2 linked regions of the Bdellovibrio bacteriovorus genome follow. The protein of the gene in region 1 interacts with the protein of each later gene in a pairwise test. Links are inferred from orthologs where the notes say so. Each region holds a gene or a part of one and is shown in the gene's direction. Other genes may lie near its edges. The genes, in order: rlmN and ftsZ.

The links.
Region 2: the proteins of rlmN (region 1) and ftsZ interact in binary tests that used the Escherichia coli proteins (3 or more experiments, as listed by UniProt). The link is inferred for Bdellovibrio bacteriovorus from one-to-one orthologs.

The regions. Positions count from the first base shown.
Region 1 is NZ_CP020946.1:3,074,787-3,083,883, reverse strand. The notes cover bases 2,924-5,774. They hold rlmN (23S rRNA (adenine(2503)-C(2))-methyltransferase RlmN), read left to right. Parts: upstream 2,924-3,674; coding sequence 3,675-4,874; downstream 4,875-5,774. Other genes in these bases: B9G79_RS14790 (PfkB family carbohydrate kinase), read left to right, coding at 4,885-5,774; B9G79_RS14800 (MFS transporter), read right to left, coding at 2,924-3,392. Also shown: B9G79_RS14820 (NHL domain-containing protein), read left to right, coding at 1-230; B9G79_RS14815 (substrate-binding periplasmic protein), read right to left, coding at 236-871; B9G79_RS14810 (KH domain-containing protein), read right to left, coding at 976-1,320; B9G79_RS14805 (hypothetical protein), read right to left, coding at 1,450-2,250; more of B9G79_RS14800, read right to left, coding at 2,241-2,923; more of B9G79_RS14790, read left to right, coding at 5,775-5,793; B9G79_RS14785 (hypothetical protein), read left to right, coding at 5,965-6,858; B9G79_RS14780 (GMC oxidoreductase), read right to left, coding at 6,890-8,578; B9G79_RS14775 (alpha/beta hydrolase), read right to left, coding at 8,585-9,097.
Region 2 is NZ_CP020946.1:681,164-690,283, forward strand. Bases 3,560-6,433 are described here. They hold ftsZ (cell division protein FtsZ), read left to right. Parts: upstream 3,560-4,104; coding sequence 4,105-5,763; downstream 5,764-6,433. Other genes in these bases: ftsA (cell division protein FtsA), read left to right, coding at 3,560-4,042; B9G79_RS03410 (UDP-2,3-diacylglucosamine diphosphatase), read left to right, coding at 5,763-6,433. Outside these bases: B9G79_RS03385 (universal stress protein), read right to left, coding at 1-107; B9G79_RS18620 (methyl-accepting chemotaxis protein), read right to left, coding at 186-1,160; B9G79_RS03395 (cell division protein FtsQ/DivIB), read left to right, coding at 1,918-2,664; more of ftsA, read left to right, coding at 2,786-3,559; more of B9G79_RS03410, read left to right, coding at 6,434-6,518; B9G79_RS03415 (hypothetical protein), read left to right, coding at 6,610-7,092; B9G79_RS03420 (class I SAM-dependent methyltransferase), read left to right, coding at 7,143-7,901; hmgA (homogentisate 1,2-dioxygenase), read right to left, coding at 7,930-9,120. UniProt on the Escherichia coli protein: Essential cell division protein that forms a contractile ring structure (Z ring) at the future cell division site. The regulation of the ring assembly controls the timing and the location of cell division.

The DNA.
Region 1 (9,097 bases):
CAGGCAATATTTATACTGCGGAATGGGGTGAACCGATAATTCGCAAGATCACTCCAGGTGCGGTTGTCACTACCATCGCTGGGTTGCGAAGCACAGCTCCTGGGTATACGGGAGCTCCGTCAAATGGAAGCAAGGATTCAGAAGTTGGCTCGGCTTTCGGTCTTGTTGTGTCAGGGCGAAAAATCTTTTTCGTGGGCGAAAATACTGTCAAGTGGGTGCCACGCCCCTAGGGCGTTTACTTGTACTTTCCAAAAATTCTGTCTAGTGTGCCATTCGACTTTACTTCAGCAATGGCACGATTCAAGTCAGAAATCTTCAGTGGCGAGTCGCGGCGCAGCCAACAGCGGACCGGGATTTCCTCGATGACAAGTCCATGTCTTTGGATCTTTGAACTTTTGTGGCGCTTAAGATAATAAGCCAAATGTATTTCTTCAACCACCGCATAGCTAAAGCGTGAAGCATCCAGCTTTTGCAGGTTGGCATCTTCGTTCGGGGAGTCATCCCGAATAAGTGTTCCTGCATTAAAGCTTTCCTGAAGCGCCGGGTAGCGATACTTTAACACCGTTCCGACTCGTTGTTTTTTCAGTTGATCCAGAGACTTTACCGCTGCGGTATTTGAAACAATCAGGTTTTTTGAAATAAAAAGAGGTTCCGACCAAAACACGTCCGCCTCGCTAACCTGGGCCCATTCACGGGAAGTATAGCAGTTCAGATCAATTCTGTTTTTTTGGGAATACTCGCGAATTCGGAATTTTGGCAGGACAAGAATGTCAATTTGCCGTCCCAGCTCTGCAGCCAGTGCGCGCATATAGTCAGCGGTAATTCCCTTTGGAGATGCCGCCGAATCTGCAAAATACCATGGCGCCGACATATTTTCCCCAATCACGGTTTTTAACGGTGAAGAGGCCTGTGTCTGCAGGTGAAAAACGGAAACAAAAATGAAAGCGAAAATTTTTCGGAATGGCACTCCTTATCTTAGTCACTAAAATAAGGAACTTCAACTATTGCGCGAAATCCTTTCCGAGCTGAAATGGAAGAGATAAGGGTTCGAATCGCGCCGATGTTTTTGCCTTTGGATCCCAGTATTTGTCCAATGCACTCTTTTTTGCAGCCGACGTGATATACGGTGGTTCTTTCTCCAACCTCGATATCAATGGACAGGCTTGAACTGTCTGTGACCAGTTCAGTCAGTAGCCCCAGTATCAGTTTGCGTCCGTTTTCCCGTTCTGCTGCAAGATCAGTCGAAGACGGGGACACATCCACTTTGGGTGCTGAGGAAGATGAAGAGGCGGATCTGGTAATAATTTTCGGCAAACTCATAGAACTCCCGCAATAACAGTTGCTCTTTAAAGAGTATGCGGGTTTGCAGAAACAATCATGACTGAAGCAGCAAAAACGAGACCTTGTCGACGGTAAACTGAGGCTTTGGGTTAAGCCCCGAACGTTCGTTCAGGGATTCTTTTCGATTGCTGAAAGCGCCGTCCAGATCAGCAGTCCGCCTCCAGAGAAGCTGACCAGGTCCCTTGCTGAGTGCGGCAGCAAACGCACTTCCGGCTTTTGGTTGCGGGGATTGGTGCGAATTTCAAGACGGGCGCGGGAATAATGGCCCGGATTTTCGGGATCGATAAATAATATTTCCTGAGTTGCCGAGTCTGCAGCGACCTTCAGGACGAAGTGAAAACCGCGGATCTCGTTTTCATCCAGAATGGGAATTCCCATATCACGACCACCCTCTCGATCACCGCCAATGCGCGGGCTGCGGCCGCGTCCCATCGGCGGCTGCACCGGTCGAGGACGGGAGTCATAGCGCAGCAGCAGAATCTGTGGTTCAGAAGACAGCAGATCAGAAACGGTCAGTTCAGTTCCGCTAAAGTGACGGCCTTTTCCACCGTAGTGGTTGTTTCGCCCCATCAGTTGATCCAGATTCTTCAAGTACTGCACCAGCTGTGGTTCGATCAGTCCCTGATTCACATCGGTGCCCTGGGCAAGACTCACACTTGCGGCCTGGGCCAAAAGGTCAATCTGCTGGGACTTTGAAAGTGACTTTTTTTCAAGCTGCAACCAGTTGATCGCACTTGCGGGACCACATAATGAACTGGGGCGGGAATGAGGAATCACTCCTCGCAGATAGAGTTCATCATCATTCTGGTTCAGCATCAGCGCAGACAACTGGCTTTCGTGGGGAAGTTCAAGTGCGGCGAAGGCCAGATTGAAACCAAACAGGAAAATTGCCAACAGTGTTAAGCGCATTTGGACCTCTTAAACAGCCACGCATAGCTGTTGACCATTATGAAGGATCCCACCAGAAAGACTGAGCCTGCCAGTATCGCATTTTGAATACCGAAAAAATCTGTCAATTTGCCAACTCCGACATGCATCAGGATCAGCATCAGGGAATCCGTGGTCATCATGTAAGTCACAGCTGTGTCGAGATCTTCCGGAAACTCGGATGAAATCCACGAAATCGCCAAGGGGTAAAAAGGCGCGATGGCGAGGCCCGTTCCCGCAAGGAACAGAGGATGAATATAGAGGCCTGCCAGCAGCACCATCAAACAGATCACGGCAGAGGCCGACAGCAGAAAACGCGCCGTTTGACGGAAGCGAATCACAGCAAAAGCAAAACGTCCCAGCACCATGCAGACAAAGAAGTAAGTCACATAGATGCTGGAAGCCTCCATGGAATAGTTCCAGGTTCGTTGCATATACAGAGCCAGGCGCGAGGACACCATGATCTCCGCAGCAACTGCGAAGCTTAGCATGATGGCCAGGAACAACTGGGGCTTCAGGTTTTTCTTTTTGTTCGCGCGGTGCTGGTCGTCTGTCACTGAAGAGCGTGTGTGCAGGGACTTGTGACTTGAATGAAACATGTAAAGGTAAAGTGCTATCGGACCCACTGTGGCGGCGGCAAAGGTCCATCTCCAGCTTCCGGTCAGGTACTCAATGGCGGCGGCCATTAACGGAGCCATCAAGCTGGCAAGGCCATACATGGTGTGAAGGCCCGCCAGCATCTGCTGCTTGCGCTCCGGACTGGAACCCATCGGAACCAGAACGTTGGGAACAAGGCCTAAAATCCCCATGCTGAAGCCAAATCCGAAACTGAAGATCAAAAACACCGGGAAGATCGGGGATGCCGCAAGCCCCAGCAGGGAAATGATCAACCCCAGAGTGCCGGCCTTCAAAACGGTCAAACGGTCATAGCGACGCAGAAGATAGCGGCAGGCATAACTGGAAATCAAACCCGAAATGTTTGAGAAGGCAAACATCAGGGATCCCATGCCGTCGCTGACCCCGAATTGCTTCAGAATCTCTGGAAAAAGGGGGCCTCGGATGTTGTCGGTAAGGCCGAAAACAAACAAGCTGGCATAGGACAGGAAAATAAAGGGCCAAATCATGTTCGCCAATATAGAGATGCGCCGGGGAAAAACAAGGGGCCCCCGGGGGGCACTGGATTCTTTGCAGTATTGGTCAGGGCTTAGGCAGATGGTGTAAGAATTCCTGAAAAAGACTCTGAAGGCGCTCTATTGGGCCCCCAATTATATGAAATCCCTAGGAAAAGGGGGGTGCTTGTGCTACAAACGCCGCACACATAATCCTTTAACCAACGGGATCAGCCTTAGTGAAGGTAAGGTCCCAGCTGTAACAAGCACGGCTGTAAAAAGCCAAGGAGCCCGAAGATGGAAGCAAACGCCGGCAGCACTCTTGCGCCCGTTAATTATTCTGACGACAACGTCGCCAAACCCCTTGAAAATCAACCTGTCAATTTCTACTCCCTGACACTGGAAGATCTGAAAGCCTATATCAAAAGCAAAGGCAAAGAGCAGTTCCGTGCCCAGCAGATTTTCAAATGGGTTTATGAGCAGCGTGTGACTGATCCGGAGCAGATGACGAATCTGTCCAAAGAGTTCCGTCAGGATCTTCCTTCCATGCTGTCTTTTGACCTGCCTCCGGTTCTTCAGCACTTGAAATCTGTTGATGGCACCCAGAAATTCCTGTTCGACATGAAAGACGGCATGTCCGTTGAAGCGGTTGTGATTCCATCTGAAGACCGCCTGACTTTGTGTATTTCCTCTGAAGTGGGCTGTAATATGGCCTGCAAGTTCTGCTTCACCGGCAAACAGAAATTGAAACGCCGTTTGCGCACTGAAGACATCGTGGGTCAGTTCATGCAGGTTCACGACCGTTTGGCGGAAGGCCAGCGCATCACCAATATCGTATTCATGGGTATGGGCGAGCCGCTGGACAATCCGGAAGCAGTCTTCAAAACGATCGACGTGATCCATTCCCCATGGGGTATCAACCTGTCCCGCAAAAAGATCACGGTCTCCACTTCCGGTATCGTGCCGGAAATGTGGCGTGTGGCTGACGCGAAAGTGCGTCTGGCAGTCAGCTTGAATGGTCCTAACGATGAAATCCGTTCTCAGGTGATGCCGATCAATAAACGCTGGGATACCAAGGCGTTGCTGGAAGCTTGTAAAGAGCACTACCGTGTTTCCAAAGACAAGATCACTTTCGAGTACGTGTTGCTGAAAGGTATCACCGATCAGTTGGAGCACGCTCGTCAGTTGGTGAAACTGGTGAAAGATGTGCCATGCAAAATCAATATCATCCCGTTCAACGAACACCCGGGTTCTGGTTACGAGCGTCCTGATGACGACACAATCCAGGCGTTCCATACGGAATTGATGAACCTGGGTGCGCACGTTCTTCTTCGTCGCTCTATGGGTCGTGACATCTTCGCGGCTTGCGGTCAGTTGACCACGGTGAAAGAGCGTCCTCAGACGATGGATATTTCCAACTCTCGTCTGGCGGGTCTTCCTAAATACAAACGTGAACTTTTGGCTGCGCAAGAAGCAGAACAAAACAATCAACACTAGAGGTAACATTATGTCTGAAATTCTTGTTGTCGGCAGTCTGGCTTACGATTCCATTGAAACTCCATCCGGTAAAGTGGACCGCGCTTTGGGTGGTTCCGCGAACTACTTCTCTTTGGCAGCATCTTTGTTCTCCAAAGTGCGTGTTGTCGGTGTTGTTGGTGAAGACTATGACCAGAAGGACTATGATCTTCTGAACAACCGTGGTGTGGACTTGGCGGGTCTTTCCAAGGTTCCGGGGAAAACCTTCCACTGGGCGGGTTCCTATGAAGGTGACCTGAACGAGGCTAAAACTTTGAAAACGGATCTGAACGTGTTTGCGGACTTCAATCCGCAATTGCCAGAGCATTTCAAAGACTCCTCTTTCGTGTTCCTGGCAAACATTGCCCCTGAGCTGCAACTGCAGGTTTTGGAGCAGGTGAAATCCCCTAAGTTTGTTGGTATGGACACCATGAACTTCTGGATCTCCATCAAAAAAGACAAGCTGATCGATGTTCTTAAAAAGGTGGATCTGGTTTTGATCAATGAAGGTGAAGCGAAGATGCTGACGGGCGCTGCCAATGCGATCTCTGCAGCTCCGCTCATCACAGCTATGGGCCCCAAGGCGGTGGTTATCAAGCGCGGCGAGTACGGCTTTGCGATGTACACGAAGGATGAGGGCTACTTCATCCTTCCAGCCATGCCGATCCCGACAGTTGTGGACCCTACAGGCGCTGGTGACACCTTCGCCGGTGGTTTCTTCGGTTACCTGGCAGCTCAGAAGGAAGTTCCAACTATCGCGAATCTGAAGCAAGCCTGCATCATGGGTTCCATGATGGCTTCTCACACGATCCAGGATTTCTCTGTGAAAGCTCTGGCGAAAGTGACCTTGGGCGATCTTGAAAAACGCCTGACCGAATACAAAAAAGTCATCACTGTTTAAGATCCTGTCAAAGGCCTCCACTCCGGAGGCCTTTTTTCTTTGTTAAGATGTCTTGTGAATTGAAGATAAATTGAAACATGTTTGTTACTAAAAGTCCGGATTTCTGGCAAGAAGAAAACAATTCTTGTTTAGTCCTCTCGTGAGAGTCTACGGAACTCCGATGTGTAGGGCATGAAAACAGCATTATATTTACTATTGGCATTCTTGTTTTTGGCAGTATCAGTGATTTCTTGCTCGGAAGAGCCGAAGGAGCTCATTCCGACGGACACCCCAAGTACAGAGAATCCTACACCAACAAATCCAACAATCCCAGTGCCAGAAGGAGTTCCGGCAGGGGCCTTTGTTTATCTTCAGGTGGGCACGCGGTGGGAGTCTGCCGCAGAGAACGCAGCTTTTAAAAACTGGAAGACCTGCGCTGTATCGCCGAGCTCTCCCAGCACGAACATTGAGTGCGAAGTAACTGTACCAGAGGCCCAATTGTATCGCAGTGCTGTCGAGTTCAAAGTGGGCTCGCTGAACCCTGCATATTGTCCTATTTTGAGCTTTAGGCCTTATTATTATAAACGTTCCGATTCCTATCCCGTCACAACGCCGACAGGTCCGGTAGATGAAAATGGAGTACCGACAGATGTGACCAGCGGTGGTTATATCCCGGCGACTGCTGAAGCAAACTCGAATGCGTTAAGCTGTGGGGCAAATACCAATGTGAAGGAGTGTTTCGGTGGCGCCGCTCCACATCTGATTGAAGAGTTTCCGAAGAGCACAGGGAAGTACTTCCTTACTAGTGTAGCCACAAGCAGCAGCTACATTTTGCCTTCTTCAAACTCAGTCCGCTATTATGGTTCGTTTCGTGTAAATTTTATGGTTACCAATAATCTTTCAGCAGCAGACAGACAGAATGCTGTCCTTGGTACAGTTAACGAAAGAGTCGCTGATTACTTCTATGACTACGAATTTGAATGTACGAGCTACTGGGGCGAGCGATTGTTTGGTATCACACTGACTATTTCCGACGAGAACTGGGATAGCAGTGGTGGTGCCGATGACTATCAGGACTGGAACTGATTTAAACGAAACAGCTTAAAAGCAAAGACACCTAGGCTTCCTGGGTCTCTTTGTTTTTTGTGGTTACCTTGTTTGGGATCTGTTCTGCGATGTATTCAGCAACTGCCGCAATGGTCAGGGAAGGATTCGGTCCGGTGGAGGTGGGCAGGATGCTGCCATCCACCACGTAAAGACCTTTATATCCAAACACTTCCCCGAGTGGATTGACGAAGCCGGTGTCCGCTGTTTCTCCCATCGGGCAGCCGCCCAGTGGATGAACGGCCACGACCTTGTTCAAGTGAGTCAGCGGATTGTCGACAAAAACACCGCCAATGCGCTCGGCGATTTTCTTCATTTGTGTGCGCAGACGATCAAAGTGCAGCTTGCTGCCATCTATCTTCCATTTGATGATGGCCTGGTCGTCGGAACGCAGACGGATTTCTCCGTCGGGTTTATCTCTTCCCATGCCCAAAAGCACAAAGCAGCGTTTGGTGAAATCCGCGCGATCAATGGCCTGCGCGAACTCATCTCCGACGTTGATCTGATCACGGCTTTCGATATTCAGAATTTTGAAGATGTACTTCTTGATACTGTGAGCGAACAAGGTCCCCAGTCCACGAATGCCAGGCAGTTGAGGGATTTTCCCGGAAAGATACCAGGCGAACCCCACCGGAAATCCGGCCTCCTGCAGATACATTCCATGGTGATAACCATCCTCATAGTCTTTGAAATTGTATTCGATGGCACCCGTGATGACCGGGCCGTTGGTGGCATCAATATTTTCGCGGGATCCAAAAATCAAACCCAGCAAATCTCCGTTACCGCTCCATTTTTTGCCCAGCCAGATGTTCAACTTCGGCAGGTGACCCTGCTTCTTCATTTTCAACAGCAGGGATGTTGATCCAATGGAACCGGCTGACAAAATCACATTCTTCGCAGTGAAGGTTGTTTCCTGCTGTGGGAATTCCGGAATGACATAAGTCACCTTGTAGTAATCACCGCAGTGTTCGATGCGCACGACATCCGCGTGGGTGCGAATGTCAGCGGGTTCCCCGGCCGTTTTCAGATTTCGGGCCCGGAAGATATAGTTCAGATCCAAAGAGTTCTTGGCATTGATATTACAGCCGATATCGCAGTCGCCACACTTGTTGCATTTGGACTGCAAAGCCCCGTGCATGTTGTGGGTTTGATGTCCGGGAAAGCTTCCCTCAAATCGCACCCCCAGGGGCGGCAAAGTGAAACTGGGTTTCCCGACGGAGTCCGGCGGAGGCGGCATTTCTTCCGCCAGTCTTTTCAAAAGTGCGGTCTTGGGTGTGGCCTTGTAATAGTTCTGCGTTTCATAAGGGTAGGGCTTCGCCTCCATCATGTGCAGAACGCGGTCGTAAAAAGGATCCAGAGTATTACGATTGTAAATCTTCGGCCAGCCTTGAAAGAATCTTTCAGGCATGCGGTAAAGCACGTTCGCGTAAATCAGACTGCCACCCCCCAGTCCGCTGGCTGTCAGTGACAGCACGTCGCTTTCGGGAGTGTCCCGCAATTCCATCAGCCCGTACTTTTGATCTTCGGGATCCCAGAACATGCGCTGTTGAACATCGTGGGGGCGCCGAGGGAACTGGCCAATCTTCCACTGACGGCCTCGCTCCATCAGGCAGACCTTGTAGCCTTTTTCGACCAGGCGGCAGGTCATGACGGAACCACCAAAACCAGAGCCGATCACAATATAATCATAATCCAATTTCATAGAACCTCAGGCAATGCGCAGTTTCGGCTTTTCGGCGGCCGGAGTTTGTTGCAAAGAATGCTGTTTCAGGAATTCCACCAGTTGCGGGAAAACCTCGGTGTGACAGTACTGTCCCATGAAAACATCCTGATGCCCGTACTGGGAAAACTCTTTGTATTGAACCCGGTCGGCGTTTTTTGTGGTCTTTAATTCTTCATAGGTCTTTTTATTTGATCCGGGGAAGATGTGATTGTCGCCCCCGGAAATCAGCAGCGTGGGCGGCATTTCCTGAAGCTTCATTTTTTCCAGGTAGTTGATCTGACCATCAAACGACAGCGAATGACGAGCCAGCAGCATTTTGCGGATGTGCTTATGATAGTGGAAACTTGTTCCGCCGAGCAGGTCCATCAGACGACGATGAGTCACCGGATGAATGTTGCGATGGTTGTAAACTGCCGGAAAACCCCAGCCCCACATGAAGCTCACCATATGACAAGCGGGCTCGCGGCATTCACTGCGAAGGGATCTTTCCATCCAGTA
Region 2 (9,120 bases), 2.4 Mb from region 1 along the record:
CGGACAGACAGGTCCGAGGCGAAGCGACGGTTCACCTGGGATCTTTTCAAAGAGGCTTCGTCTTTATGTTCCAGTTCGTCGGCAATAAGAAGTGAATGAGTGGTCATGCTATCCTCCTTGTCTTGAAGGATAGCACTTTAACTGCGCGGGTCTATGATTCCCGTCATCATTTGTCTATTTTTGGGTCACGAAGCGGCCTGGTCTGAGTTTCCGCTAATAATAACATTCAGTTGCTGGACTGCTTCTTCCATAACAGATGACTGGCGCGTCAGCTCTTCTGAAGCAGCAGCGCACTCTTCGGCTGCCGCTGCGTTGGCTTGTGTGATTTTATCCATGTCGGTCAAGGCCTTGTTAATTTGCAGAATGCCCTGTTCCTGTTCTGAGCTGGCGCCGGATATTTCCGTATTTAGGGCGGACAGCTTTTCGATGGTGGTTACGATTTCTTTTAATGAATCTGCACTGGATCGAACAACTTCGTGACCTGACTCAATCTTTTCAACACTGTCGTTGATCAGATTGGAAATTTCTTTGGCGGAAGTGGCGCTTCGTTGTGCCAGGCTGCGAACGGCCTCTGCGACGACAGCAAAGCCTTTGCCATGTTCACCGGCACGGGCCGCCTCTACAGACGCATTCAAGGCCAGCAGATTGGTCTGGAAGGCGATATCATCAATCACCGTGATGATCTCTTCGATTCTTTTTGAGCTGGAAGTGATTTCATCCATGGATGTCGTCAGCTTCTGAACCTCGCGTTCACCGATGCGCGCCTTTTCCTGGGCGGTGTGGGCCAGGTCGCGGGCTTTGGAGGCGTGCTGGGAATTCATTTTCACCATGCTGGAGACCTCTTCAGTGGAAGCGGAGGTTTCTTCGATGGAAGCCGCCGCCTTCACGGCGGAATTGCTGAGGCTTTGGCTGGAGCTGAAGATTTCATTGCCGGTGGTCGACACCTGCGTGCCGGCGCGGTTGAGGGTGGCAATCGCCTCCAGCAGTGCGCCCAGAGGGGAGCGCAGCAGTGCATAGGAAACGGCCAGAATCACGACCGTGATCAGCAAAGCCCACAGCAAAATAGAGTAGGTGGTGTTGCTGGCGGCCTCGGCGACACGGTCTGTGGAAGAGGTCACTGCGAACACACCGTGAAGCTTGTTGTCGCTCCAGTTTTCCATGGGGTAACCCAGAATGTCTTTGCCGTTGCCCCAGGGACTGTTGGCAGGATTTCCGTGGCACAGCAGGCAGCCTTGCGATTCTGACAGACGCACGGGACGATAGACCACGACCTCGTGATCGCCCCGGGTGATGATCTCTTTCAGTTCAGGTTCTGCTTCAAAGCGCTTCAGGATTTCCAGTTCAGAGGTTGTGGCTTTGTTGGATTCGCGGCGCGGGGCTGCGGTGAAGACCCGGAATTTGTAGCCGTCTTTTTCTGCATTCTCAAAACCCACGGCCATTGATGCGACGATGGGAACTTTGCGCAGCAGTTGTTTGCGCACTTCTTCAGGCAGGTTGCCATCCGGATATTTTCCGACGGCCTGGGCAAAGTCCTCTTTCAGATTTCCGGAGGTTGCCACATATCCACGCATGGATTCAAGGCGGGAAAGAATCGCCTGGGATTTGTCGACCAGTTGGTCGCGTCCCTGTTCGTGGATTTTGGAAGAAGAGATTCCCACCGCTGCCAGAGTGCAGACCACACACGATAAAGCGACGTTTAAAATGACCTTGGTGCCAAACTTCATAGAATCTCCTTCGCTGCTATCTATCGGTAATGAGGTCGAAAACAATATGGACTAAAGCTCGTTTTGTTGCGGTTTGAAAACCTAAGTGCACAAAGGTCCAGTGAAAGACCTTGGTCTTGTTTTGCGGACAGCGTTTCATTGTTGGCGATCTTGTTGCTAATCTAAAATTCACGACAGCAGAGGATTTCCGACTGTGAAGAAGCTCGTTTTGAAACTTATTTTTGGATTCATTGTTCTGCCTGCAGCACTTGCGGGAACGCTTTTTTATCTGAATGAAAACGGCTTTTTCAACATTCGTACAGTCGAGGTGGTGCTTGAAAATCCACCCGCGGGGCAGGAGCAGTTTTTGCGCCCGCACGTTGATCGACTGGAAGCAAGTCTGGCCCGTTACAAGGGCGTTTCTCTTTGGAATATCAAACTTAAAAAAGTGTCTCGTGAAGTGGATGCCCTGAACTGGGTGGAAGGTTTGAACATCAAAAGAAGCTGGCCGACGACGTTGTCTGTGCGCGTGCGCCCGCATGAAGTGAAACTTCTGTTCATGGCCAAGGGTGGAAAACTTGTTCCGATCATTAAAGACGGGACTTTCCTGGATCCGGTTGAAAGCAAGCAGGCTCCCGATGTTGTGTTGCTTGACGGAGAAGGTTTTGTGAAAAAAACAGAACTTCGCAAGAAGGCTGTTGATGTGGTTGAGCAAATTCCTGCTGAAGGATCGTTCAGCAGAAAAACAATTTCTGAAATTCGTTACGACAATAAAGAAGGCTTCTGGATGACCATGATCAAAACGGGAATCCAGGTGAAGATGGGTGAAGACCAAGTGTCTTTGAAGTCTGCACGAGTCAGCCAAGTCGTCGATTATCTCGAATCCCGCCAGTTTGACGCGCGCGTCATAGACGCGAATCTGTCAAAGAAAGTCCTTGTCAGGTTGCGTAAGGATCCCTAAGCTTAAGTCTGGAAGACCGATCAAAGTCGGGTAGATGCCCCCTTTCGAAGCCCCTTAAAATGATTTTAACGGGTGGTCTTTCCTGAAGCTTTATAGTTTAGGCATCCGTGAGGACTTAAGGATGAGTACATCAAAACCCAAAGCTCCGGTATTGGCTGGCTTGGACATTGGTTCTACCAAGGTCTCTTTTGTCATCGGCACAGTTAATCCCGAAGGAAAAATCGAAGTCGCAGGCGTGGGCACCGCTCCCAATACAGGGATCCGTCAGGGTGTCGTAGTCAATATCGAAGCCACGACTGATTCCATCAGAAAAGCCAAAGAAGAAGCAGAATTGATGTCCGGTTACACCGTCTCCGAAGTGTGGGTGGGTGTTGCTGGTTCGCACATTTCTTCCTTTGATTCCAAGGGCATGGTTGCGATCAAGAATCGCGAAGTCACCGCCTCTGAAATTGACCGCGTGATCGAAGCTGCAAAAGCAGTGGCGGTTCCGACGGATCGTTCTGTTCTTCATGTTCTTCCAAGAGAATTCAAAGTCGACGGCCAGGATGGGATCACGGATCCTATCGGCATGTCCGGCATCCGCTTGGAAGCCAATGTGCACATCGTGACCGGCGGTCAGAGTGCCATCAATAATACAGTAAAATGTGTTGAAAAAGCCGGTTTGAAAATCGCAGGCCTGGTTCTTTCCCAGTTGGCATCCGCCACCGCGGTGATGTCCAACGATGAAAAGAATCTGGGTGTGTGCGTGGTTGATATGGGTGGCGGCGCTTGTAACGCCCTTTACTTTGTCAACGGCAGTGTGGCTCACTCCTCTGTAATTCCAGTGGGTGGCCAGCACTTCACTCACGACGTGGCGGTGGGGTTGAGAACTCCGCAGTTCGCGGCGGAAGAGCTGAAAAAGAAGCATGGCTGTGCCATGGCTTCCATGGTGAATGAAAATGAAACTGTTGAGGTCGAAGGTGTCGGCGGCAGAAAATCCCGCGTGATTCCTCGCAAGGACCTTGCGGATGTGATCGAAGCTCGTGCAGAGGAAACTCTGAACCTGATTGCCAATGACATTCGTATGAGCGGCCTGATGCCAATGCTTGGTGGCGGGATCGTTCTTACAGGGGGCGCAAGCAACCTGGATGGTCTGATCGAAATGGGTGAATTTATCTTTGATATTCCGGTTCGCAGAGGGGCTCCTCGTGAAATCGGTGGTCTGACGGATGTGGTGAAGTCTGGAGAATTCTCCGCCGCTGTCGGACTGTTGCAGTATGCACTGGGGCAGAGAAAAGACCTGCTTCAGGCGCATCAACAGCAGCAGGAAGTGAACATTGGTGAATCGCTGGACGGGATCACCAAGAAGATCAAAGAATTTTTTGGACAGATTTTTTAAAATTTTTAGCCTGAGTTCGCCCAAGCCTCGGCGACGGCGGATGATTCTGTGGGGAGGATCAAATGTTTGAGTTGGAAGAAAATATCAATATCGGTGCAAATATTAAAGTAGTGGGCGTCGGCGGTGGCGGTAGCAACGCGGTTGCCACCATGATCGAATCCGGCATGAACGGTGTTGAGTTCATCGTTGCCAATACAGACATCCAGGCCCTGAACGCCAGCAAGTCTCCGAATAAGATCCAGTTGGGTCTGGACCTTACAAAAGGTCTTGGCGCGGGTGCAAATCCGGATGTGGGTCGCAGAGCTGCGATCGAATCCTACAATGAAATCGTTGAAAAATTGGAAGGCGCGGACATGGTGTTCGTCACTGCGGGTATGGGTGGCGGAACTGGTACGGGTGGCGCTCCGATCGTCGCGAAGATTGCGCGTGAACTTGGCGCTTTGACTATCGGTGTGGTTACCAAGCCTTTCCTGTTCGAGGGTAAAAAACGCGGCAAGCACGCTGAAGGCGGCCTGGCTGATCTGAAAGAAAACGTGGACACCCTGATCGTGATCCCGAATCAGAAACTTCTTTCCATTGCTGCGGAAAGAACTCCGCTTCTGGAAACCTTCAAAAAAGCGGACGAGGTTCTTCTTCAGGCTGTTAAAGGTATCTCTGATCTGATCAACATCCGCGGTCTTATCAATCTGGACTTCGCCGATATCCGCACTGTTATGTCCTCCAAAGGCATCGCAATCATGGGTACTGGCGCAGCCAAAGGTGACAACCGTGCGGTTGAAGCGGCGACTGCTGCGATCTCTTCTCCACTTCTTGAAAACGTCAAGATCGATGGCGCGACTGGCATCATCATCAACGTAACGGGTGGTTCTGACCTGTCTCTGTACGAAGTGAACGAAGCTTCCACTCTGATCACTGAAGCGGCTCATGAAGATGCAGAAATCATCTTCGGTGCGGTTATCGATGAAAGCATGGGTGATGAAGTTCGCGTGACTGTGATCGCGACTGGTTTCGATTCTCACGATGTGAAACTTGTGAACGACATGGCTCAGGTAAATCAAATGCAGAACTTCCTGAACCAGAACGCAGCTCACTTCGGTGGCATGAACATGCAGATGCCGCAAATGCCGCAGCAGATGGCTCAAATGCCACAGATGCCGCAGATGCCACAAATGCCTCAGTTCCCGCAAATGCCGGTGATGCCGACAATGCCACAAATGCCTGTTATGCCTCAGATGCCAGCGGTTGAACTTCCGCCGATCACTGCGGTTCAGTCTCAGGTTCAGTCTTTTACGCATCAACCACAGCAGACAGAGGCAGCTCCTCAGGTTACTGAGACTGTGGTTGTTCCCCCTGTAGCTGCCGTGACTCCGCAGGTGGCGCAGCAGGCAGCACAAAACATGATGCCACAAATGCCGGTTCAGGCTCAGCAAGCTCCTGTTCAACAGGAAGTTGCCACTCCGATCCAGCCACAAGTGGAATCATCTTTGTCTCCGCGTGATATGCTGCTGGCTAAAGCCCGCGCTTTCAAAGAAAGCCAGGACTTGAAATCCAAGCACGCGAATCCGGAACAACTGTCCATGAACGTGGATCACGAACAGCAGTCTTTGGAAGAAGCGCGCCGCATGGCTCGCGAAGTCCTGAGCTCTCCGTTCTCCAGCCAGAATCTTGAAGTTCCTGCATTCATCCGCAAGAAACAGGGATTCGATCTGAATAAAGAATAGTGGAAGCCTGGTTCATATCCGACATTCACTTGAAAACCGCTGAAGAGCGCAATGGGAAAATCCTGTTGCGCTTTTTGCGTTCTTTGCTGGCGGGAAATCCGCAGCAGGTTCACCTTTTCATGCTCGGGGACATCTTCGATCTGTGGGTCGGTGGACACACTTATTTTGCCAAAAAGTTCGAACCTCTGATGCAGGCTCTGGGTGATCTTCGCAAAGCGGGGGCCCGTATCACTTTCATCGAGGGCAATCACGACGTGCACGTGGAAGGGTACTTCCAGAAGCGTCTGGGAATCGAAGTTTTTGTCGAGGCTCAGTATTATCTGATCGACGGGGTCCGTGTGCGCTGCGAGCACGGGGACCTGATCAATTTGAATGACGAAAAATATCTCAAATACCGCAGCATCATTCGCAATCCTTACATCAAACCTTTGGGAAGTATTCTGCCGGGCAAGTTCTGGGATCACATTGGAAACAAGGCCAGCAAAAAAAGCCGCGAACGCAGCGGACACTATCGTGTATCCAATGAAGGTGAACTGATTGCGATGATTCGCAAACACACGTCGGTAGCCTATGCGGAAAAGCCGTTTGATCTGATTGTGTCCGGTCACATGCACGTCTTTGATGATCACACGGAAGCCATCAACGGCCACTCGGTGCGCTCGGTGAATCTGGGGTCGTGGTTTGAAGAACGTGTGAAAGTTTTTTGCCTGCGTAATGGTGTGGGCGAATGGGTCTATCTTCCCTCTGAAGACTAAGTTCTGACCGAATTTTCTGGATCACTTAAAAACCTGAACTTTTGCGACGACAGTCTTCAGGGCGTATCCTTTTTGTATTCAAGGAGGATTTATGAGATCAATGGTCAGTGCTTTGGTGTTTCTGCTGGCAATGACAGCTCAGGCTGCTGTGGAAATGACAGTGCAAAAAGAGGCCTTCGTCATTCATTCGACGTCCATCAGTTGCATGGCTTATCAGGACGGATCCAATCGTCGTGATATTGCTTCGCCATACATTGATATTCCTCAGATTCGTATTGCCAACCGCAGTGGTGAATTTTTTGCTCCGGCCATGATTCAGGTGACATTCAAATCTTCGATTCGGTCTTACACCTGCACCTATTCTGATTATCAGTTGGATGCCATCGGCATTCCGGTCCGTATGACCAATAACGAAATTCTGGATCTGACTTGTCCGATCAAGTGTGGTGGATTGCCAATCGGCAGCCCCGAAAAAGTCACCGCCACGGTCGAACTGATCGGGTACACCGAATCTGGCAACGGCCATATGACACCCGTTAAAATTCAAAAGAAAATGGACATCATCAATCCATAACTAAAAGGTACCTGCTTACTTTTTCCGAAGCGCTGCGATAGAATCTGGGTATGGATTTCAAACCGACTCAACGATTTAGTGACCGGGTTGATAACTACGTCAAGTTTCGACCCTCGTATCCTTCTGAACTTCTTAAGTTTTTCACCGACCAATTGGGGCTGACCGCAGCAAGTGTGGTTGTCGATGTGGGTTCGGGAACAGGGATTTCCACCGAAATCTTTCTAAAGAACGGCAACATCGTGTATGGGGTTGAGCCCAATGCCAAAATGCGGGCTGCTGCTGAAAAGAACCTGGTGGGTTATCCTGATTTTCACAGTGTGAATGGTTCATCTGAAAACACCGGGCTGCCTGCCAACAGCGTGGATTTCGTAATTGCCGCTCAGGCCTTTCACTGGTTTGAACCGGTGGCGACTCAGAAAGAATTCAAACGCATTTTGAAATCGCCGGGAACGGCGGCGTTGATCTGGAATGACCGCCGGATGACGGGCACGGGATTTAATGTGGACTATGAAGCGCTGATTGCGAAGTACGGTTCCGACTACAAGCAGGTTCGACATAACAATATCGATCATTCCCAGATTGAAAGTTTTCTGGGGGCCTACAACGAACATGTGATTTTCAATTATCAGGATCTGGATTTTGATGGCTTGTTAGGGCGTCTGTTGTCTTCGTCATACATGCCTCAGGCGGACAGTGAAGTGTATCCGGCCATGAAAGTCGAGCTGCAAGCGCTGTTCGACAAGTATCAGAAAAATGGAATGGTGCGGATTGAATACGACACGCGTATTTTCCACGCACGAATGAAATAAAAAAAAGCCGGGTTTCCCCGGCTTTTTTTTATTTGAAGTACTTTTTGAAACCTTGCCAGCAGTTTTGATAATCGCTTTGCAGGAAATCTTTCCCCATCGCGAAGTCCGTCACCATATACGGGGAGCGGGATTCAAACATGAAGGCCATGGTGGCTTCGATCTTGTGCGGTTTTAAATCCGCGTTGCTGGCTTTTTCAAATGCATCCACGTCCGGTCCATGCGCGGAATAGAAATTGTGCAGACTGCCGCCGCCAGGAACAAAGCCCCCCGCGGTTTTTGCGTCGTATTCGCCATAGATCAAACCCATGTATTCGCTCATGCAATTGCGGTGGAAGTACGGTGGGCGGAAGGTGTGTTCACCCACCATCCAGCGTGGCGGGAAGATCGCAAAGTCCACGTTCGCCGTGCCAGGCACTTCACTTGGTGAGGTCAGTACGGTGAAGATGGATGGATCTGGATGATCATAGCTGACGGTGTTGATGGTGTTGAATTTGCGCAGGTCATATTTGAACGGAACAAAGTTTCCGTGCCATGCCACCACATCCAGTGGCGAGTGGCCGATTTCAGCGCTCCACAGTTCACCGGCAAATTTACCCACCAGTTCAAACTTTCCTTCTTTGTCTTCAAACGCCGCCACCGGAGTCAGGAAGTGACGACGGTGAGCCAAACCGTTGGCGCCAATCGGGCCCAGGTCCGGCAGTCTGAAAGCCGCACCAAAGTTTTCACCGATATACCCAGTGCAAGTGGTGCCGTCTTTCAGTGGATTCACCTGGAACTTCATCCCGCGGGGAACCAGAGCGATTTCGCCGGGTTCCACTTCCATAAAGCCCATTTCGGTTTTTACATGCAAAGAGCCTTTTTGCGGAACCAGCAGGAAATCCCCATCGGCGTTCATGAAGTAGCGTGTGTCCATGGACTTGTTGAACGAATAAAGATGCGCATTCAAACCACGCTGTTCGTGCACAGAGCCTGTGCCACACACGGTGCGGATGCCTTCAACGAAATCCTGCTTCGCGGAAGTTTCAGCCAGCGGATTCCAGCGCATTTGGTTGGGATTGATGTGCTGAGGTTTGAAGAAGGTTTTGGAAGTCAGATCCTTCAGCGGGGCGAAAGGCTTGTGCATCACGGACGGGCGGATGCGATACAGCCAGGAAAACATATTGGAATGACGAGGGGCTGTGAAGGCCGTGCCGCTGAGCTGTTCAGGATAAAGACCCGC